2 regions of the Aeromonas sp. FDAARGOS 1409 genome follow, and region 1 is predicted to be linked to the other one. Evidence: predicted binding sites of a transcription regulator. Region 1 holds the regulator's gene; the other holds the start of a gene.
What was found. Region 1 encodes sigma-54, which starts transcription at its own class of promoters, with help from an activator protein. Its sites were predicted from a motif close to TGGCACNGTTTTNGCTT; they were not measured.
Positions count from the first base shown of each region.

Region 2: the regulator sigma-54 is predicted to act here: its motif matches at 2,424-2,440, upstream of flhA (flagellar biosynthesis protein FlhA).

Region 1 is NZ_CP077395.1:1,781,091-1,792,585, forward strand. It holds gene lptC (LPS export ABC transporter periplasmic protein LptC) at 1-266, shown strand, start outside; gene lptA (lipopolysaccharide transport periplasmic protein LptA) at 253-771, shown strand; gene lptB (LPS export ABC transporter ATP-binding protein) at 784-1,509, shown strand; gene I6L39_RS08460 (RNA polymerase factor sigma-54) at 1,575-3,014, shown strand; gene hpf (ribosome hibernation promoting factor) at 3,035-3,322, shown strand; gene ptsN (PTS IIA-like nitrogen regulatory protein PtsN) at 3,325-3,771, shown strand; gene rapZ (RNase adapter RapZ) at 3,812-4,678, shown strand; gene npr (PTS phosphocarrier protein NPr) at 4,695-4,967, shown strand; gene I6L39_RS08485 (transcription antiterminator) at 4,982-6,886, opposite strand; gene I6L39_RS08490 (KDGP aldolase family protein) at 6,993-7,733, opposite strand; gene I6L39_RS08495 (DgaE family pyridoxal phosphate-dependent ammonia lyase) at 7,733-8,848, opposite strand; gene I6L39_RS08500 (amidohydrolase/deacetylase family metallohydrolase) at 8,832-9,971, opposite strand; gene I6L39_RS08505 (DUF4310 family protein) at 10,021-10,671, opposite strand; gene I6L39_RS08510 (DUF4311 domain-containing protein) at 10,683-11,459, opposite strand.
Region 2 is NZ_CP077395.1:2,640,599-2,652,093, forward strand. It holds gene fliQ (flagellar biosynthesis protein FliQ) at 1-199, shown strand, start outside; gene fliR (flagellar biosynthetic protein FliR) at 252-1,049, shown strand; gene flhB (flagellar biosynthesis protein FlhB) at 1,136-2,266, shown strand; gene flhA (flagellar biosynthesis protein FlhA) at 2,477-4,579, shown strand; gene flhF (flagellar biosynthesis protein FlhF) at 4,596-6,095, shown strand; gene I6L39_RS12610 (MinD/ParA family protein) at 6,097-6,972, shown strand; gene I6L39_RS12615 (RNA polymerase sigma factor FliA) at 6,965-7,681, shown strand; gene cheY (chemotaxis response regulator CheY) at 7,792-8,175, shown strand; gene I6L39_RS12625 (protein phosphatase CheZ) at 8,188-8,928, shown strand; gene I6L39_RS12630 (chemotaxis protein CheA) at 8,940-11,081, shown strand; gene I6L39_RS12635 (chemotaxis response regulator protein-glutamate methylesterase) at 11,113-11,495, shown strand, end outside.

The sequences.
Region 1 (11,495 bases):
CCGGGGTGCTCAACACCGATGACAATGTGATCCTGCGTGACAAGGTGCATCTGGACGGCCTGCTGCCGACCTCGTTCATCTCCACGCTGGACAGCCCTTATCTGGAGCTGGATCTGGTGACTCAGGAGATGAGAAGCAACCAGCACATCAGCATAGTGGGCCAGGAATTCCAGACCGAAGGCGTGGGCCTGAAGGGTCACCTGGAACGTAAATATTTCGAATTACTGGATAAAGGCCATGCCACTTATTTCAATGAAAAACGTTAATCTGGCCCTCACGACCCTGCTGCTGTGCGGCACCCTGAGCGCCAAAGAGTCCGACTTCGCCGAGAAGGTCTATGTGGATGCGGTCAAGCAAGTGGCCGAGATGCAGGACAACCGCATCACCTTCAGCGAGGACGTCATCATCACCCAGGGCACCATCAAGATTCAGGCCGACAAGGTGGTGGTGATCCGCTCCGGCGAGAAGGGGGCGGAAGTGATGACGGCCTATGGCAATCCGGCCACCTTCTTCCAGGTGCTGGACAACGGCAAGCCGGTCAATGCCCACGGCAACAGCATCCGTTATGAACTGAAGAACCGGCTGGTGACCATCACCGGCAACGGCCAGCTCAAGCAGGAAGACAGCCAGGTGAACGGGGATCTCATCCGCTACGACATCGTCAAACAGAAGATGATCGCCGAGAGCAAGGGGCCGGCCCAGCGCGTCAAGACGGTGTTCCTGCCGGATCAGGTCGAGAACTTCGACAAGCCCGCCGACCAGAAGAAGTAGGAAACAGAAACCATGGCAGTGTTAAAAGCAACGGGTCTGCAGAAGAGCTACAAGCGCCGCATGGTGGTCAGCGACGTGAGCCTGGAGGTGGGAACGGGCCAGATCGTGGGACTGCTCGGCCCGAACGGGGCGGGAAAGACCACCTCCTTCTACATGATCGTGGGCCTGGTGCAGCGGGATGCCGGTCTCATCACCATCGACGAGCAGGACATCAGCCTGCAGCCCATGCACATCCGAGCCCGCAACGGCATCGGCTACCTGCCGCAGGAGGCCTCCATCTTCCGGCGCCTGTCGGTGTTCGACAACCTGATGGGGGTCATGCAGACCCGCAAGGGGTTGAGCCGGGAAGAGCGGGAGGATAAGGTCGAACAGTTGCTGGAAGAGTTCAACATCACCCATATCCGCGACAGCCTGGGGCAGAGCCTCTCGGGCGGGGAGCGCCGCCGGGTCGAGATCGCCCGGGCGCTGGCGGCTGAGCCGCGCTTCATTCTGCTGGATGAACCCTTCGCCGGTGTTGATCCTATTTCCGTCATAGACATCAAGAAGATCATCCAGCATCTGAAAGAACGCGGGCTGGGTGTGCTGATCACCGACCACAACGTCAGAGAGACGTTGGATGTGTGCGAGAAGGCCTACATCGTCAGCCACGGCAAGATGATTGCCGAAGGTGCGCCGGCCGACATCCTCGCCGATGAGCAGGTCAAGCGCGTCTATTTGGGCGATCAATTCAGTCTATAGTAAGGGGGCACCCCTCATTTTTGTTAGGTGACTGCCTCGCTGAACATAAGGATATCCCGACGTAGATGAAGCCGACATTACAGTTGCGCCTCGGTCAGTCCCTGACCATGACGCCACAATTACAACAAGCGATTCGTCTGCTCCAGCTCTCCACCCTGGAACTCCAGCAGGAAATTCAGCAAGCGCTCGACAACAACCCCTTGCTGGAGCAAGAGGAGAACGAGGCGCAGGAAACCAGTGAGGCAGAGGCACAGGACGCCAGTCAACTCGACTCCAGCGATGCCATGGCCCAGGAGAGCATGCCGGACGAACTGCCGGTGGACACCACCTGGGACGAGGTCTACTCCGCCGGTACGGCCCAGAGCGCAGGGCCCATTCACGACGGGGAGGACAGCATCTATCAGGGGGAAACCACCGAAAACCTGCAGGACTACCTGCTGTGGCAGATGCGGCTCACCCCCTTCAGCGACGTGGATGCGGCAATCGCGCTGGCCATCATCGATGCCATCGACGAATCCGGCTATCTGACGGCCACCCTCGAAGATATTCAGGCTGCAGTCAGCAGCGAAGAGGTAGAAGTCGAACTGGATGAGGTCGAAGCGGTGCTCAAGCGGGTGCAGCATTTCGATCCGGTCGGCATCGCCGCCCGCTCGGTACAGGAGTGCCTGCTTATCCAGCTCGGCCAGTATTCGCCTGAATTGCCCTGGCTCAACGAGGCCAGGGAGGTGATCCGCGAGCACATGGATCTGCTCGGCAATCGCGACTATCGCACCCTGGCTCGCAAGACCCGCCTCAAGGAGAGCGATCTCAAGGAGGTGCTGGATCTCATCCAGCAACTGGAACCCAGGCCCGGCAACGGCATCATCCAGAGTGAATCCCAGTACGTGATCCCGGATGTGTCCGTGGTCAAGAAGGGGAGCAAGTGGGTGGTGGAGCTCAATCCGGACTCGGCACCGCGCATCCGTGTCAACGAGGCCTATGCGGCCATGGCGCGCAATGCCCGCAGCAGTACGGATACCCAGTTCATCCGTTCCCATTTGCAGGAGGCCAAGTGGTTCATCAAAAGTCTGGAGAGCCGCAACGACACACTGCTCAAGGTGGCCAGCTGTATCGTCGAGCAGCAGCAGGGCTTCTTCGAATATGGCGAAGAGGCGATGAAACCCATGGTGCTCAATGACATCGCCGAGGCCGTGGAGATGCATGAGTCGACCATTTCCAGGGTCACGACCCAGAAGTACATGCATACGCCCCGCGGCATCTTCGAACTGAAGTTTTTTTTCTCCAGTCATGTCAATACGGAGGGAGGAGGAGAGTGCTCATCGACCGCTATTCGTGCGCTCATCAAGAAGCTGGTGACGGCGGAGAACCCCGCCAAGCCGCTTAGTGATAGCAAGATCGCGGATTTGCTGGCCGAACAGGGTATTATGGTGGCGAGACGCACGATCGCAAAGTACCGTGAATCCTTGTTGATCCCGCCATCCAATCAGCGCAAACGCCTGGTTTAGGCAAACAGAAGGAAGACGTTATGCAAATCAACCTGACCGGACACCATGTCGAGATTACCGAAGCTCTGCGTGACTATGTGAACAACAAATTTGCCAAACTCGAGCGTCACTTTGACCATATCAACAACGTACATGTGGTGTTGAGCGTCGAAAAACTGAACCAGATTGCCGAAGCCAAGCTGCATGTCAGCGGGGGAGAGGTGTTCGCCAATTCGCAGCATGCCGACATGTATGCGGCGATTGATACCCTGCTGGATAAACTGGATCGGCAGATCATCAAGCACAAAGATAAGTTAAATCAAAAATAACTATGCAACTTGAACACATACTGAGTCGGGACTGCACCAAGAGTGCGGTCCCTTGTACCAGCAAGAAACGCGCGCTAGAGATCATCAGTGAACTGGCCGCAGAGCGCCTCGGTGCCTCCCGCCAGGTGCTGTTTGAGAGCCTGCTGGCGCGAGAAAAGATGGGCAGTACCGGGATCGGTGCCGGTATCGCCATTCCCCACGGCCGGATCGACGACGCTTTTGCCCCGACCGCCGTATTGATGACCTTCTCCGAACCCATCCCTTTCGATTCTATCGACAATCAACCGGTTGACCTGCTCTTTGCATTGCTGGTGCCGGAAAGCGAGTGCAAACAGCACCTCAAGACTCTTTCCCTGATGGCATCCAAGCTGGGTGACAAGGCCGTCTGCCGCCAGTTGCGCCAGGCGACCAGCGACGAAGAACTCTATCAGATCATGACGTCGGCCTGAGGCCGGGTCTGACACAGCCACGTTGGCGTGAGGGGACAAGATGCAGTTAATAGTGGTAAGCGGTCGTTCGGGCTCCGGCAAGACGGTAGCCCTGAGGGTGCTGGAGGATCTGGGGTACTACTGCGTGGACAACCTGCCGGTCAACCTGCTGCCCCAGCTGATCGTCTCGGTGGAGAGCCAGTATGACAAGCTGGCGGTCAGCATCGACGTGCGCAACCTGCCAGCCCAGACAGACAGGCTGGAGAGCCTGCTGAGCCAGGTTCGCAACGAGGGACGGGTGAAGTTTTCGAGCTTCTTCTTCGACGCGGACAACACCACCCTGCTCAAACGCTACGGCGAGAGCCGCCGTCTGCATCCCCTGTCCCGCAACAAGCTGTCGCTGGACGAGGCGATCCGGGAAGAGACCCATCTGCTGGCGCCGCTCTCCTCGACCGCCGACCTGCGCATCGACACCACCAACCTCAGCATTCACGATCTCAGCGAGCTCATCAAAACCCGGGTGCTCGGCAAGAAAGAGAACGAACTGGTGCTGGTGTTCGAGTCGTTTGGCTTCAAGTACGGCATTCCCAAGGATGCGGACTTCGTGTTCGACGCCCGTTTCCTGCCCAACCCGCACTGGATCCCCGAGCTCAAGCCCTTCACCGGCAAGGATGAGCCCGTGGCCAACTACCTCTCGAGCCAGCCCGACGTCATGCTGTTCATCCAGCAGATCGAGAACATGCTGGGGACCTGGCTGCCCCATCTGGAGCGCAACAATCGCAGCTATGTGACCGTCGGGATCGGCTGCACCGGTGGTCAGCACAGGTCGGTGTTCATCGCCGAGCGGCTCGCCAGCGCATTCCGGCTGCTTGGCAAGAACGTGCAGATCCGCCATCGCACGTTGGACAAGCGTTCAAACCCCGCCTGACACACAGGATGCTCAGATGACAGTTTCCGCCTCGGTAGAAGTCAAAAACAAGCTAGGCATTCACGCACGACCGGCCATGATGCTGTTCGAGCTGGTACAGGGATTCGATGCCCACGTGTTGCTGCGCAACGAGGACGGCGTGGAGGCCGACGCGGACAGCGTGATCGGCCTGCTGATGCTGGACTCTGCCCAGGGCAAACAGGTGGAGGTCCAGGTGGAGGGCCCCGAAGAGGTGGAAGCCCTGGCCGCCGTAGTGGCCTTGTTCACCTCGGGCTTCAACGAGGAGTAAACTCCCCCGTTGCCTCAGGGAGCGCTGCGCGCCAGCGCCTTGAAATCGGCAAACTCCCGACAAGCCAGCAGGTTCCTGCTGGCTTTTTCGTTCATCAGCGCCAGAAACAGGTCGTAAAGCCCCATGGCCTCCTCGTAGTCGGCCTTGGCGATGGTCAGCACGAAGATCAGGGTGGCGCTCTCCCCGTTGCCCCAGTCGATCCCCTGTGGGGCCAGCACCGTATAGACCAGGGTGCGGCGCGCCAGCAGACCGAGGGAGTGGGGCAGGGCGATGCCGTCCCCCAGCATTGTAGAGACGATCCGCTCCCGCTCCTGCAATGATCCCCGAAAGCCGGTTTCCACCAGGTCTTCTGCCTCCAGCTGGCTGCAGATGCGATCAAACAGCGCCGCCTGACTGAGAGGTTCATCAAGCACCATGAAGTGCTCGGCATCGAAGTACTTGTCGAGCAGGTAGGGGCGGGTGCGATCGACCAGCACTAGCTTGCCGAGCTGCTCCAGCTGGTACTGGGTCGGGAAGGGGGCCACCTGCACCACGGGGGCATTTTTCTCGCTCACCTTGACGGTACTGATGACGAAATCCTGTTCGACTCGCATCAGCCCCTCGTAATCCCGCACCGACTCCAGCGTGGTCAGCTGAAGCTGGGGGTATTCCCGCCGGATACGCGCCTCCAGCACCCGGAAGGTGGCGTTGCCCGCATCGCACAGCAGCAGCGCCTGGGGGCGCCGGGTGTAACCGATGTCATGGTGGCGCTCCAGGCCGACCCCGATGTGGATCACCAGGTAGCCTATCTCGTGATGGGTCAGGTGGTACGGGGTCTGCCTGATCCACTCCGAGATGGCCGCCAGGGTGATGTCGTAGGCGAGGGGATAGTACTGCTTGATGTGGTCCGCCAGGGGATTGTGGCTGCCAATCTGGTACTTGACCCGCAGCAGCATGGCGCCGATGTGGGTCTGCAGGTCGGCCCGCAATTGCGGATCGCCGCGAAGGTCATAAGGGTAGTGCTGGTGGATGTAGTCCAGCAGGTGCGCCACCAGTTGCTCGCTTTCGGTCGCCATGGCCGGGCTGAGCAGGGGCGTCTCCGCGGTGAGGCGTGCCTGGATCTGGATGGCGAGGCAGGCGATCTCCTCCTGCCCCGGCGGGGTCAGGGTCGGCAGCTCGGCATAGATGTCGCGGGCCACCGCAGCCAGGGCCGGCGTGATGTCGTCGCTGGCAAACTGCCGCAACTCGTGGCCGGACGCCTGGCGCAGCAGGGCGACGGCGCAGTAGACGGTGACTTGCTGCAGGCTCTCGTCGGCCAGACGCAGCTGATGGCGACCGAGTTGCTCGTGAATGTGGTTGCCTACTACCTCCAGCGTCTTGCTGGGGCAGAGGGTGGGCAGCAGGCTCTGGAGCGGATGCCGGTGCAGCAGCTCCTGGCAGAGCAGCTGGGTGAGGCAGGCGCGGATCGCCGTCTCGCCCCCCTGGATGCGCATCCCCAGCCGGGGTCTGCTGTCGATGGCGAGCCCGAAGTGGGCGAGCCGCTCCCGCACCTCCGTCATGTCACCCTGCAAGGCTGCCCGGCTCAGATACCAGGTGTCCGCCAGTTCGTCGAGCTTGATCCCCTGTTCCGCCGTCAACAGCAGGATCTGCAGGTGCAGCACTCGCTCGCGGCTGGTGCGGGGCAATCCGCTCTCCTGCTCCTGGGCCGCCAGCAGCGCCTCGAACAGCCCCTGATTGTAGATCTTGAGCTGATAGCCGCTGCCGCGCTGGTGGATCAGGTGGGCACCCCGGGTGGCGATGAGCTCGTTCAGGGTCGCCACGTCGGTACGCACCGTACGGGTAGAGACATTGAGGCGGCGGGCCAGCTCCTCCTGCGGCAGCGGCTCGGCGTGGAGCAGGGTGAGCAGTTGCTGGAGTCTGGGGTGGGGCAGCTTGATCATGAGGCGGGATCGGACTCCTGTCGCGGAATGAAAAATCGATGTTAACAAGGGGGTCATTGACAAGCCAGGCACCGCCCAGTGATCGGACCGGTGCCTGAGGGCGTCGCTATGCCAGCAGTCCTTTCATCGTGGCCAGCAGGGTACGCACGTCCTCGGGACGGGTCTGACCGCTCTCGCTGTCGATGATGGAGCTGTAGATGTGGGGGATCACCTTCTCGACCCCGGCATCCAGCGCAATCCGCACTATCTCCTGGAAGTTGTCGAGATCGATGCCGCCGGTGGGCTCCAGCCAGAAGCCGTGGCGAGCGCAGGCCTCGGCCACCGCCTGATACTCGGCGCGGCAGGCCAGCCCGCCCATGGGGAAGAACTTGACCGAGCTGCCGCCCATGTCCTTGAGCAGGGCGATGGCGGTGTCGATAGGAACTATCCCGTCCGGCTGCTGGGCACTGAGGGGGCCGGTGGAGATCTTCACCATCCCCGGGGTGCCGCTGGGGGAGACAAGGCCATTGACGAGGGTGTCAGACTGGCCGAGCAGTGCCCGGCTGGCGCCGACCCCGGTGAACACCTGGTTGACGTGCTGGGGTTGCAGCTGGCGAGCCAGCTCGGCCACCATGGCGGACTGGCGCGGATCGCCTGCCCCCAGCCCGATGGAGAGGGCGTTGTCGATAAGCCTGGCGTAAGCCTGCATGTCGGCCACCGCGGAGGACACATCCGGGTAGTTTTTGGAGAGCACACCGACCAGCACGTGGCCCTCGGCAGCCTCATAAATGTCGACGGCATTTTGTCGGGAGCCGGCCAGCACGTTGAGGCAGACCCGATCGCGGTAGTAATTGGGAGTCAAAGACATCAGTTGTTCTCCTGAACGAGGTGGGCGATGGCGGCATGGATCTGGTTGAGCTGGGGCTGGGTGACGCTGCGCACGTCTATCTCGATGTGCCCCTCGTTGGCCTTGTAGCCACGGCAGTAGATGGCAGGCGTGCCCTGCTGCAGGCGGGAGACCACTTCCACCGTGGTCATGCCGATCTGCTGGTGGTCGAAGGCGATATCGGTGCGGGCGATGTCGCGCCCCGCGCTGTCCCACACTACCTTGGCGCTGATGCCGGGCAACTGGTTGAGGCGCTCGATGAAGGGGGTCATCTTGGCGACCATGGCGGCGCCGCTCTCCTTCTCCTTGGCCAGGTAGCGCTCGATGGCGTGGGTGAGGCCGAGGATCCCCTCCTTGCCCACCTTCATGGCACGGCCGATGCCGTTGGCCTGCTGCTTGACCCACTCCACATACTGGCGCTTGCCGAGCACCAGCCCGCTGGTGGGCCCTTCGATGGCCTTGGCGCCGCTGTAGATGACCAGATCCGCTCCCTGGTTGTAGTAGAGACGCAGATCTTCCTCGGCCGCCGCATCGACGATGAGCGGGATCCCGTGGGCCCTGGCCACCTCGGCCGCCTCGGCCACCGACAGAATGCTCTTTTGCACGCAGTGGTGGGACTTGATGTAGAGGATGGCGGCGGTACTGGCATTGATGGCGGCGGCCAGCTGGGCGGCAGAGCACTCGTTGGCGTAGCCGGCCTCCACCACCTTGCCGCCACCCAGGTTGACCATGGTGCCGACGGGGGCACCGAAGTTCACGTTGTGTCCCTTGGGCAGCACGATGTCGCTCGGCACATTGTGGGCATGGGCGTGCAACTGCTCGAGGCGGTAGGGGTCGCCGCGCACTATCACCGCGGCCACCGACTGGGCGATGCCGGCGCTGGCGCAGGAGACCACCACCGCATCTTCAACGCCCAGCAGGTCGGCCAGGTAGGCGCCGGTCTTGTTGATCAAGTCTTTGACCTCGAAGTAGTGGCCGAGGCCGAAGTTGACCGCCTCGACCACCTCCTGCTCGGGGGTGGATACGCCGAGAATGGTCATGCGCCCGGAGGCGTTGATCACCGGTTTGAGCCGGTATTTCTCATACACGGAAGGCATGGTGTGATTTCCCATAGTGAGTCAGAACCAGTTCGCCACCGACCAGGGCGGCGAGGGGCATCAGTTGCCGATCGCCACTGCGGGCGCCGGCTTCGGTATCGGTAAAGAGGGTGGGGCCGTTCATCACCTCGAACAGGGTCAGATCGGCATCGGCGCCCACCTCGAGTCGCCCCTTGCCGGACAGGCGCAGGGCGTCGGCGGCCTGGTGGGTGACGCAGGCGAGCACCTGCTCCAGGCTCATGCCGATGGCGAGAAATTTCGACATCACGTGGGCCAGGCTGTAGACGGGCCCCTTGATGCGGTTCTTGCAGTAGATGTCGGAGCTGATGGTGTGGGGCAGGATCCCCTGCCGAATGGCCGCTTCCGCCACCTCGAAGCTGAAGCTGGCGCCGCCGTGGCCGATGTCGAGCAAGAGTCCACGCCGCATCGCTTCGCGCACCGCCTGGCGCAGCTCGCCCGCCGGAGTCAGGATGCGATTCGGCTTGCCGTTGAAGCAGTGGGTCAGCAGATCGCCGTCCCCCAGCAGGGCGACGATCTCGTCCAGATCCGGCGGCGTGTTGCCCACGTGCACCATGAGCGGCAGGTTGCCGTTGGCCTGCTGGATCTGCTTGGCCATGCGCAGGGGTTGCAGACCGTTCTCGCCCACCACGCTGCCGCTCATGCGTGCCTTGATGCCGACGATGAAGCCGGGGTGGCGGGCAATGGCCGCCGAGGCGAGATCCATGTCGAGGTCCCGGCTGTCGGCCAGCTCGTTCTGGCGCAGCAGGCCGATGCGGGAGATGTTGAGCAGGGCGTGGACCCGGGTCTTGCAGGTGGCGGCTATGCGCTGGAAGTCGTCCACGTCGTCGGCGCCCGTGCTGCCGGCGTCGATGACGGTGGTGACGCCGGACGCCACCCCCACCTTGTCCGGTTCATCGCAATAGATGGGGGAGGCGGGATAGCAGTGGGTGTGGCCGTCGATCCAGCCGGCGCTCACATGCACCTGTCCGGCCAGAGTGAGGGTTTGCTTCGCCTCCGTGGTCTCTGGCAGCGCACCCAGGGCCGCTATCCTTCCGTCCAGGATGGCGATGTCGACGAGTTGCCCGTTTCCCAGGCGTCCCGCCCTGATGATCATGTCGTACATGCTGATGGCCTCGACAAGGCCGCCCCGAGGGGCGGCGGTGATTCCGGGCTTATGCCAGGGCGATGGGGAAGAAGGTGCCGAACAGCATGGCTCCCAGGATGGCGCCACCCGTGATGGGCTTCTCCCAGAGGTAGAACACCAGGGCGCCCAGCAGGGATCCGATGCCGATGGGGATGGAGGCCCCCATGGCGGAGAGGATGATCAGAGGGCCGAGGAAGCGGCCCGAGCTGTTGCCGGCCCCCATCATGACGTCCGCCCCGTAGGTGGAGTCGCTCTGGTTGATGGTGAACTTGCGCGCCAGGATGATCACGTAACCGATGGCCAGACCAATCCCCATGCCGGTGATCAGGGAGGCGGTGAAGTTTTCCACCGGATAGACGATGCCTGCCCCCAGCAGCAGGGCGGGCACGCCAAGGCCGACCCCGGTCTGGATGGCGCCGCCGATGTCCAGGATCCCCACCAGGGAGCCCTCTATGATGCGGGCGAACAGGAAGCTGGCGCCAAAGGCGGCGACCGCACCGTAGGCGCCGGTGTCCATCCCGGCCTTGAGCATGGCAACGAAGGCCACCTCGTTGAAGGCACCGACCCCGTAGAGGTAGAACATATGGGTACCGGCGAAGACGCCGGAAGAGAGCAGGCCGACGAAGATGGGGAAGGACCAGTCGGCATACCAGAAGTTGTTTCTCAGTTTCTCATCCATGGTGTGATCCCTTATTTGCCGCTCAGCAGGTTGTGGACGTTCTCCAGCCACAGGGGGATCCCCAGGTGGAAGGACTCGATCAGTTTCATGTCGAAGCCGCGGAAGAAACCGCTCAGCACGAACAGCAGCACGATGGCGCTCATCATGACGCGGGTGACGTGGTTCCAGCCGCTCTCTTCGACACCCTTGCCGATCAGGATGCCGAGCACCAGACCCGGTACGGCGTTGCCCATGATGAGCTGGGCCAGACCGCCGAAGATGGTGGCCCAGAAGCCGGACTTCTTGCCCGCCTCGATGGCGGCCAGCCAGAAGATCACCGGCATGACGGTGTTGACCAGCAGGTTGGCGGCCGGCACCAGCACCTTGACCGCGGTGACCTGCAGGGCGGCGGGGACGGCGGCGGCCGTGCTGTTGAGGAAGGCGACCACGATGGCGCCAATGATGCCGCAGGCGATGGCCATCTTCCTGGGGTCGTGCAGGGTGGTGGCGAGATCCCGGTTCTTGATCATCAGGGCCGCCGCGCCCCAGTTCGGCAGGATGCGGTGATCCACGTCCTGGGTGAAGGCGCCGGCCGCGACCGTGGAGGCCCAGGCGTTGAAGAAGAAGCCCAGACCGAACGAGAAGTGGGAGGCGGGATCCCCTTCACAGGAGTTGAGCTCACCCAGGGTACGGAAGGCTCCCATGCCCTGTACGGTCGGCGCGTGGAACATCCGTGCCGCGCCGGCCCCCACCCCGACGCCTACCAGGCCGCCGATGATGAGTGACTTGATAAATATGATTAGAAACATCCAACGTATCCTTCTTGTGGGGTGGTACCCGCGGGC
Region 2 (11,495 bases), 860 kb from region 1:
GATCCTGCCGAGCCTGATGGTGGGCCTCATCGTCGCCATCTTCCAGGCCGCGACCTCCATCAACGAACAGACTTTAAGCTTCCTTCCCCGCCTGGTGGTGACCCTGCTGGCCCTGGGGGCCGGTGCCCACTGGGGCCTGCAGAGCCTGATGGACTTCTTCTTGCTGATGGTGAGCCAGATCCCCGAGGTGGTGGGGTGAGTCAGGGGGAGGCCGTGGTGGTGCCGGCATCACGCAGCCACGAGGTAGGGGCATGAGCTACACCACGGCGGTGATCATGGAGTGGCTGACCAGCATCCTCTGGCCGCTCGCCCGGGTGAGCAGCCTGCTGATGGTGATGGCGGTGTTTGGCAGCCGGCTGGCCCCTGCCCATATCCGCATCGGCCTGGCGCTCGCCATCACCCTCATCATCGCGCCCCTGCTGCCCCCCATGCCCAAGATTGAGCTCTTCTCCGTCGGCAGCTTCCTGGTGCTCGGCCAGCAGCTGCTCATCGGCATCGCGCTGGGCCTGATGACCCAGTTCCTGCTGGAAACCTTCGTGATGGCGGGCCAGGTCATCGCCATGCAGACCAGCCTGGGCTTCGCCACCCTGGTGGACCCCATGAACGGTCAGTCGGCCCCCGTGGTGGGCCAGTTCTACCTGATGCTGGCGACCCTGGTGTTCCTGGCGGTGGATGGTCACCTGCTGATGCTGCGCATGGTGGTGCTGAGCTTCGAGACCCTGCCGGTGTCGGACAGCGGGCTGACCCTGCCCGCCATCCGCAGCCTGGTGAGCTTCCTCGGGATCATGTACCAGGCCTCATTGGTGATGGCGCTGTCGGCCATCATCGCCCTGCTGCTCATCAACTTCGCGTTCGGGGTCATGACCCGGGCGGCGCCCCAGCTCAACATCTTCAGCATCGGCTTCGCGGTGAGCATGATGTCGGGTCTCTTCATCCTCTGGTTCACCATAGGCGGCTTCATGGGGCACTTCGATGCCCTCTGGGAGCGGGTGCAGGAGACCAGCTGCGAGCTGATCAACGTCCAGTGCCTGGGGGGTCAGCATGGCTGATCTCGTTCGGGGCGATGGCATCGAACAACCGAGTGGGCTGCCATTGTGGCAGGCTGCTGGCGGGATGATCCCCATCGGAGGTCAGCATGGCTGATACCGATCAGGAACGCACAGAACAACCCACGGGCAAACGACTGCAACAGGCCCGGGAAAAAGGGCAGATTGCACGCTCCAAGGAACTGGGTACCGCCAGCGTCCTGCTGGCGACCGTGTTCGGGCTTCTGATGATCAAGGAGAGCCTGGCCGATGCCATGGTCAAGGTGCTCACCATGGGCTTCACCCTGGACCGGGATCAGGCGTTCGATCCCAACGCCATGGGGGTCATGGTGCCGGCCCTGCTGGGAGAGCTGCTCCAACCCCTGGGGCTGCTGTTTCTGCTGGTGATCATCGCCGCCTTCGTCGGCAATACCCTGCTCGGCGGGATGAACTTCTCCTCCGAGGCCATGCTGCCCAAGTGGAGCAAACTGAGCCCCTTGAGTGGTTTGAAGAGGATGTTCGGGGTGCAGTCCCTGGTGGAACTGGTCAAGTCCATCGCCAAGGTGTTGTTCATCTCCCTGTTCGCCTGGTGGATGCTCTCCAGCCAGTTCAACCACCTGCTCAACCTCTCCCTGGAGGGCTTCCCTGGTGGCATCATAGACGCCCTGGACCTGCTGCTCTGGATGCTCATTATCCTCTGCTGCGCCCTCATTCCCATCGTCGCCATCGACGTGCCGTTCCAGACCTGGAACCACAATCGCCAGCTCAAGATGACCAAGCAGGAGGTCAAGGACGAGTTCAAGGACAGCGAGGGCAAGCCCGAGGTCAAGGGGCGGATCCGCCAGCTGCAGATGCAGATGGCGATGCGCCGCATGATGGGGGACGTGCCCAAGGCGGACGTCATCATCACCAACCCGACCCACTACTCGGTGGCCTTGAAATACGATGCGGGCAAGCCGGGGGCGGCGCCCAAGGTGCTGGCCAAGGGGGTCGACGAGGTGGCCATGAAGATCCGGGAGATAGCGCGCGAGTACGACATCCCCGTGATGTCCTCGCCGCCGCTGACCCGGGCCATCTACCACGCCACCGAGATTGGCCAGGAGATCCCCGAGGGGCTCTTCGCCGCCGTGGCCCAGGTATTGGCCTATGTCTACCAGCTCAAGAAGTTCCGCCGCGGCCGTGGCCGGCGGCCGACCCCCCTCGCCAAGGATCTGCCCATCCCGCCCGAGTTTCGCAAGTAAGGCGCTAGCTGGAGCCTGACCTGTTCGCCTGGGACCCGTCGCCAATGTTCTCCCGGCAGGGAGACGCCAGCCTCCTTGCCGCCCCGGCCCGGAAAGCCTGCGACGGACTTCTGACAGCATCAAAATAAAACCCATGCAGATCAATTAATTGAATCATTGGCTTGATATTTGCTTTAATCCGGCATCGGTAGTTGAACATTGAGAAGCACGATGGGATTGAAGGCAGGGCTGGGCCGTTTCAAAGAGTACAGGTGGTTGCTGACCAAGGGGGTCGGGACCCCGCTGCTGGTGCTCGCCTCCCTCGGCATGGTGGTACTCCCCATTCCGCCCCTGATGCTGGATATCCTCTTCTCCTTCAACATCGCCCTCTCCATCGTGGTGCTGCTGGTGGCCGTCTATACCCGCCGGCCCCTGGAATTCGCCGCCTTCCCCACCGTCTTGCTGATAGCGACCCTGCTGCGACTCGCCCTCAACGTGGCCTCCACCCGGGTGGTGCTGCTGGAGGGCCACAACGGCAGCGCGGCGGCCGGCCACGTGATCGAGGCGTTCGGCAACGTGGTGATCGGCGGCAACTATGCGGTGGGCATCATCGTCTTCATGATCCTGATGATCATCAACTTCGTGGTGGTCACCAAGGGTGCGGGGCGGATTTCCGAGGTGAGCGCCCGCTTCACCCTGGACGCCATGCCCGGCAAGCAGATGGCCATCGACGCGGACCTGAACGCCGGCCTCATCAACCAGGAAGAGGCCAAGAAACGCCGTCAGGACGTGACCCAGGAAGCGGACTTTTACGGCTCCATGGACGGTGCCTCCAAGTTCGTGAAGGGGGATGCCATTGCGGGCATCATGATCCTCTTCATCAACATCATCGGCGGCTTCATCATCGGCATGCTGCAACACCAGCTCACCTTCGCCGAGGCGGCCCAGATCTACACCCTGCTCGCCATCGGTGACGGCCTGGTGGCCCAGATCCCCTCGCTGCTGCTCTCCATCGCCGCCGCCATCATAGTGACCCGCCAGAACACGGATCAGGACATGGGCACGGCCGTGCTCGGCCAGCTGTTCGAGAACCCCAAGGCCCTGGTCATCTCCGCCGGCATCCTCTTGATGATGGGCAGCGTGCCCGGCATGCCGCATCTGGCCTTCCTGAGCCTGGGGGCCGTGGCGGCCGCCGGTGCCTGGTGGCTGCTGCGCCGGGAGAAGCAGAACAAGGCGAGGGCGGCGAGCGGCGAACTCCTGCCGGCCCAGGGGGATGCCCCGGTGGAGCAGAAGGATCTGAGCTGGGACGACGTCATGCCGGTGGACATCATCGGCCTGGAGGTGGGCTATCAGCTCATCCCGCTGGTGGACAAGAACCAGGGCGGCGAGCTGCTCAACCGGATCAAGGGGGTGCGCAAGAAGCTCTCCCAGGAGCTCGGTTTCCTGGTGCCTGCGGTGCACATTCGCGACAACCTGGATCTCGCCCCCAACCAGTACCGCATCACCCTCATGGGGGTGAGCACCGGCGAGGCCACCGTCTATCACGACAAGGAGATGGCCATCAACCCGGGCCAGGTGTTCGGCCAGATCCACGGCATCGCCACCCAGGACCCGGCGTTCGGGCTGGAGGCGGTCTGGGTCGCCAAGGAGCAGGTCTCCCAGGCGCAGACGCTGGGCTATACCGTGGTCGATGCGGCCACCGTGGTGGCCACCCACCTGAGCCAGATCCTCTCCAACCACGCCGCCCTGCTGCTTGGCCACGACGAAGTGCAGCAACTGCTGGACATGATAGGGAAACACCAGAGCAAGCTGGTGGAAGGGCTGGTTCCCGAGGTGATCAGCATGGGCAACCTGGTGAAGGTACTGCAAAATCTCCTCAATGAAGGCGTGCCAATTCGCGATATGCGCACTATCCTGCAGACCCTCGTGGAATATGCGCCCCGCAGCCCGGACCCGGAAGTGCTGACCGCGGCCTGCCGCATCGCCCTGCGCAGACTCATCGTGCAGGAGATCGCCGGCCCAGAGCCCGAGCTGCCGGTGATCACCCTGTCACCGGAGTTGGAACGCATATTGCATCAATCCCTGCAGGCAGGTGGGGGAGATGGCGCCGGCATCGAGCCGGGACTGGCGGAGCGGATGCAGCGCTCCCTGGTGGAAGCCACTCAACGACAAGAACTGGAAGGCCAGCCGGCCGTGCTTCTGACATCGGGGATATTGCGCAATACCCTGGCGAAATTTGTCAAGAATGCCATTCCTGGATTACGCGTGCTGTCCTATCAGGAAGTGCCTGACGACAAGCAGATCCGCATCGTCAGTGCGGTGGGACAGGGCTAGTTAGCGGAGATGACGGGTGAAGATTAAGCGGTTTTTTGCCAAAGACATGCGCACGGCGCTGGCCGAGGTCAAGGAGACTCTCGGGCCCGATGCCGTCATCATGTCCAACAAGAAGGTCACCGGTGGGGTAGAGATAGTCGCGGCCGTCGATTACCAGTCCCAGGTGCCGGGGCCCAAAGACGCGCCGGTTCGCCGTCAGTTGAACGAAGAGAGCGTCAATATCTCGTCTGCGGGCAAGCAGATGACGCGTTCGGCGCCGCCCAAGGAACAGAACGAATACTATGCCGATACCCTGGCCGCCCTGCTGGCACGCCAGCAGAAGCTCAACCCGGCCAACCCCGCGGGCGGCAATGCAGCCCAGGGCCCCTGGTCCGGGAATGGGGCGGGCAACGGCAATGCTGCGCCGGCCTCCTGGCAGACCAATGGCGGTGCCGGCACCCAGTCCGCCGGGCTGGCCGCGGCCGGCAGCGCCCCCAGAACCCTGGCCGAACAGGGCCAGTGGGGCGCCGCTCCCGAGCCCGCCAAGCCCAAGGCCCGTCCTGCCGCCGCCCCGCGCCAGGCCCAGTCCCCCCAGCGGGATCAGGAGATGGAGGGGATGCGCAAGGAGATGGCCAGCATCCGCAAGCTGCTGGAGCACCAGATCTCCGGCCTGATGTGGCAGGAGGTGGAGCGCCGCGAGCCCATGCGCGCCCTGCTCATCAAGGAGCTCAAGAAGATGGGCTTCGACGACGCCTTCGCCGATCAGCTGGCGGGGCTCATCCCCGAGGACATGCCCATCCATCAGGCCATGGCCCAGCTGGCCGAGGTGCTGACGGCCCAGCTCAAGATCAGCGAGGACGAGATCCTCCGTCAGGGCGGCGCCGTGGCCCTGCTCGGCCCGACCGGGGTGGGCAAGACCACCACCATCGCCAAGCTGGCGGCCCGCTTCGCCATGAAATATGGCGCCGAGCAGGTGGCGCTCATCACCACGGACAACTACCGGATCGGCGCCCACGAACAGCTGCAGACCTATGGTCGCATCATGGGCTGCCCGGTGCGCCAGGTGCGGGACGCCGAAGAGCTGGCCAATGCGCTCTACCAGTTCCGCCATCGCCGGCTGGTGCTCATCGACACCGCCGGGGTGGGTCAGCGGGACATCCGCCTGACCGAGCAGCTCGATACCCTGGTGAAGAACGCCAAGGTGCGCATTCGCAGCTATCTGGTCATGTCGGCCACCTCCCAGCGGCGGGTGATGCAGGAGGCGGTGGATCATTTCAGGCGCATTCCGCTCTCCGGCTGCATCCTGACCAAGCTGGACGAGAGCCTGAATCTGGGGGAAGTGATCAACGTCTGCATTCAGAACGCCCTGCCCATCAGCTACATCACCGACGGGCAGCGGGTGCCGGAAGATATTCAAGTTGCCAATGCGGCGCTGCTGGTCGGTGCCGCCATGGGGTCGCTGGAGCGGGAAGCAGAGGATCCCTATTTCTGGGGATCGGGTTTCGGCGAGACCGAAGATTCGGAGTTTTATGAGTAACATGTATATGGATCAGGCGAGTGGTCTGCGCAAAATGCGTCAAAACAATCGAGTGAAAGTGATCGCCGTGTCCGGAGGCAAGGGGGGCGTCGGCAAGACCAACGTGACCCTGAACGTGGCGGGAGCCATGGCCGCCCAGGGCAAACGGGTGTTGGTGCTGGATGCCGACCTGGGTCTGGCCAACGTCGACGTCATGCTGGGGCTGCGGGTGCACCGCAACCTCTCCCACGTGCTGGCGGGGGAGTGCACCATAGACGACATCATCGTCGAGGGCCCCTACGGCATGATGATAGTGCCGGCCACCTCGGGCACCCAGTCCATGGTCGAGCTGTCGCCGGTGCAGCACGCCGAGCTCATCCGCGCCTTCGGCGAGATGAAGACCCAGGTGGACGTGCTGCTGGTGGACACGGCGGCGGGGATCTCCGACATGGTGCTGAGCTTCACCCGCGCCGCCCAGGACATCATGGTGGTGGTGTGCGACGAGCCCACCTCCATCACCGACGCCTACGCCCTCATCAAGATCCTCTCCAAGGATCACGGCGTGTTCCGCTTCAAGGTGGTGGCCAACATGGTCCGCTCCCTGCGCGAGGGGCAGGAGCTGTTCGCCAAGCTGACCCGGGTCACCGACCGCTTCCTCGACACCTCCCTGGAACTGGTGGCCTGCGTCCCTTACGACACCAACCTGCGGGCCGCCGTGCGCAAGCAGAAGCTGATCGTCGAGGCGTTTCCGAAATCCCCCGCCTCCCTGGCATTCCGTGCCCTGGCCAACAAGGCGGCGAGCTGGCCCATCCCGAACCAGCCGGGGGGGCACCTCGAATTTTTCCTGGAAAACTTGTTGCAAAAGCCGGTCATAACACAGGAAGACTCCCGTGAATAAAGCCCAAGCATACTTGCGTCATCAGGATTCCTACGTGCTGGTCGAGCGTCACGCTCCGCTGGTCAAGCGGATTGCCCAGCATTTATTGGCTCGCCTGCCAAGCAGTGTCTTGCTGGATGACCTGATCCAGGCAGGTATGATTGGGCTGCTCGAAGCCTCCCGCAATTTTGACGGCAGCAAGGGCGCCAGCTTTGAAACCTATGCCGGCATCCGCATCCGCGGCGCCATGCTCGACGAGATCCGCCGCGGGGACTGGGTGCCCCGCTCGGTGCACCGCAACAGCCGCGCCATCGCCGAGGCGATCGAGAACGTGGAGCAGGCCCATGGCCGCGACGCCAGGGACACCGAGGTGGCCGCCAACATGGGGGTCTCCCTCGGGGAGTATCACGCCATGCTGCAGGATGTCTCCTGCGGCAAGATCATCGGCATCGAGGATCTGGGGGTCAGCGAGGATGTGATAGGGCATCCCGATGATGCCAGCCACGGCGGTTACGACGATCTGGCGGCCGAGCGCTTTCAGGGCGCCCTGGCCGAGCACATCGCCCGACTGCCGGAGCGGGAGGCCCTGGTGCTCTCCCTCTATTACGACGAAGAATTGAACCTGCGCGAGATCGGCGAGGTATTGAGCGTGAGCGAGTCTCGCGTGAGCCAGATCCACAGCCAGGCCATGCACAGACTGCGCGCCCGTCTGCGAGATTGGAATGTATAAGTGACTGTACTGGCTACACTGGAGCGCAACTCTAAGGCATAATCCGCACCATAAAACCTGCGATCTGCATCATGTAAGCGAGCCGTCTTGACGGCTATTTAGGAGGAACTTTGGACAAGAACATGAAAATCCTCATCGTCGATGATTTTTCAACGATGCGCCGGATTATCAAGAACTTGCTGCGTGACCTGGGATACAACAACACCCATGAAGCAGACGATGGCAACACGGCGCTGCCGATGCTCAAGAACGGCGACTTCCAGTTTGTGGTCACCGACTGGAACATGCCGGGCATGCAGGGCATCGACCTGCTCAAGGCCATTCGCCTCGATGACAAACTCAAGCACCTGCCGGTCCTGATGGTGACTGCCGAAGCGAAGCGCGAGCAGATCATCGAAGCCGCCCAGGCAGGGGTCAATGGCTACATCGTCAAGCCGTTCACCGCCGCCACCCTCAAAGAGAAGCTCGACAAAATCTTTGAACGCATCGGCTAAGGAGCGGCAGGGATGAAGGCCAAAACGAGTGCCATGATCTCGCTTGAACAGGCAAGGATGCTGGTTGCCCACCTGGAGCGAGAGGAGTTTGAACAGGCCGACAACATCCTCGCCGATGTGTGTGCCCCCAACGCGGCAGCCCTGTTTGACAAGGTGGGGCAGTTGACCCGCCAGTTGCACAACTCATTGCAAGATTTTCGCCTGGATCCCAGGATCCCTGACCTGGCCACCCATGAGATCCCGGATGCCCGGGAGCGCCTCAGCTATGTCATCGACATGACGGACAAGGCGGCCAACCGCACCATGGATGCGGTGGAGGCCAGTCTCCCCATCGCCGATCGACTCAATGACAACATTCAGCTGGTCATGCCCAATTGGAATGCCCTGATGAGCCGGGATCTGGAGCTGGGTCAATTCAAGGCGCTCTGTCATCAACTGAATGATTTTATTAAGGCTTCGGAAAGCGATGCCGATAAGTTACGACAACTGCTGACGGAGATCCTGATGGCTCAGGATTTCCAGGACTTGACCGGTCAGATGATCCGCAAGGTGATCAAGCTGGTGCAGGAAGTTGAAACAAAGTTGATAGAGATGCTGACCATGTTTGGTGAGGGCGTTATCGATCATTCGGCGCGCAGCCTGCCGGCGAGCGGCATCGAGGCGGAAGGTCCCATCATGAACCCGCAGACGAGGTCCGACGTGGTCAATGGTCAAGATGATGTGGACGATCTGCTGTCTAGCCTGGGATTCTAATGGAGTGACGCATGGCCTTCGAAGTTGATGAAGACATACTGCAAGACTTTTTGGTCGAAGCATCAGAAATATTGGAACAGTTGTCTGAACAACTGGTCGACCTGGAAAAGCGACCCGATGACAAGAATCTGTTGAATGCCATCTTCCGCGGCTTCCATACCGTCAAGGGGGGGGCTGGCTTCCTCTCCCTGACCGAGCTGGTGGACGTCTGCCACGGCGCCGAGAACCTGTTCGACATGCTGCGCAACGGCAAGCGGACCCTCAGCGCCGAGCTGATGGACGTCATCTTGCAGGCGCTGGACGCCATCAACGTCATGTTTGCCCAGGTGCAGAACCGCGAGGAGATAAGCCCGGCCTCTCCTGACCTGCTGCACGATCTGCACGAGCTGTGCAAGCCCGAGGGGCAGGAGCAGCTGCGCACCGCCAGCGTCGCCGCCCAGTCACAGCCAGAACCCGAGCCTGAGCCCGAGCCGGAGCCCGTCATCGTCGCCCCGAGCGAGCCGGTGGCCGTCAATGGCGGCGGCTCCATCGACGAGATCTCCGCCGACGAATTCGAGCGCCTGCTCGACGAGCTGCACGGTGTCGGCAAGGCCCCGACCGTCTCTGCCGCCCCCGTGCTGAGCGGTTCAGGCGACATCACAGACGACGAGTTCGAGGCGCTGCTCGACCAGCTCCACGGCCAGGGCCAGCACGGTGGTGCCCCCGATCTGACGCCGCTGCAGTCGGTCCAGAAAGAGGTGGACGAGCTCATCGACGACGACGAGTTCGAGCGCCTGCTGGACGAGCTGCACGGCCGTGGTCAGGGGCCCCAGCACAGCATGGCTGCTGCTGCCCCGGCCCCCGAACCCAAGGCGCCTGCCGCCGCCCCCGTGACGCCCCCCAAGGCGCCGGTGGCGGCCAAGCCCGCCTCGGAACCCGTTGCCGCGCCGGCCAAGGCCGCCCCTGCCAAGCCGGCCGCCCCCGCCGAGAGCGGCGCGGTACAGAGCGACACCACGGTGCGGGTGGACACCAAGACCCTGGACGTCATCATGAACATGGTGGGGGAGCTGGTGCTGGTGCGTAACCGCCTGGTGAGCCTCGGCATCGCCAGCAACGACGAAGAGATGTCCAAGGCGGTGGCCAACCTGGACGTGGTGACCGCCGATCTGCAGGGCGCGGTCATGAAGACCCGCATGCAACCCATCAAGAAGGTGTTCGGCCGCTTCCCGCGGGTCGTGCGCGATCTGGCCCGCACCCTCAAGAAAGAGATCGAGCTGGTGATGGTGGGGGAGGAGACGGATCTGGACAAGAACCTGGTGGAGGCCCTGGCCGACCCCCTGGTTCACCTGGTGCGCAACTCCTGCGACCACGGCATCGAGATGCCGGACGTGCGCGAGAAGGCGGGCAAGCCCCGTCAGGGCACCATCACCCTGAGCGCCTCCCAGCAGGGGGATCACATCCTGCTCTGCATCGAGGATGACGGTGCCGGCATGGATCCGGAGAAGCTGAAATCCATCGCCATCAGCCGCGGCGTGCTGGATGCCGACAGCGCGGCGCGCATGAGCGACAACGACGCCTACAACCTGATCTTCGCCCCCGGTTTCTCCACCAAGTCCGAGATCTCCGACATCTCCGGCCGCGGCGTCGGCATGGACGTGGTGAAGACCAGCATCGTCAGCCTCAATGGCTCGGTGCACATCGATTCCACCTGGGGCAAGGGCACCCGGCTTGAAATCAAGGTGCCCCTGACCCTGGCCATACTGCCGACCCTGATGGTGGAAGTGGGCCAGCAGACCTTCGCCCTGCCGCTCGGCTGCGTGAACGAGATTTTCCACCTGGACCTGAAGAAGGCCAACGTGGTGGACGGCCAGCTCACCATCATAGTCCGCGACAAGGCGATCCCGCTGTTCTATCTGCACAAGTGGCTGGTACGCGGTGCCGGCAAGACGGCCCGTCAGGACCAGGGCCACGTGGTCATCGTCCAGATCGGCACCCAGCAGGTCGGCTTTGTGGTGGACAACCTCATCGGTCAGGAAGAGGTGGTGATCAAGCCCCTGGACAACCTGCTGCAGGGGACTCCCGGCATGGCCGGCGCCACCATCACCAGCGATGGCGGCATCGCCCTCATCCTGGATGTGCCCAGCCTGCTCAAGGCCTATGCCCGTCGCCACTGAGCGTCTGGCTCAAGGAGTTAAAAGAATAACAATGGCAGTCAAGGTATTAGTGGTCGACGATTCGAGTTTCTTCCGTCGTCGGGTCAGCGAGATCATCAATCAGGACCCCCTGATGACGGTGATCGACACGGCCCAGAACGGACGGGAGGCGGTAGACAAGGCGCTGCAGTTGCGGCCGGACGTCATCACCATGGACATCGAAATGCCGGTGCTCGACGGCATCAGCGCCGTGCGCGAGATCATGGCCAAGTGTCCGACCCCCATCCTGATGTTCTCCTCCCTCACCCACGAGGGGGCCAAGGCGACCCTGGATGCGCTGGATGCCGGTGCCCTCGATTTTCTGCCCAAGAAATTCGAAGACATCGCCCGGGACAAGGACGAGGCGGTCAGCCTGCTGCAGCAGCGGGTCAAGGA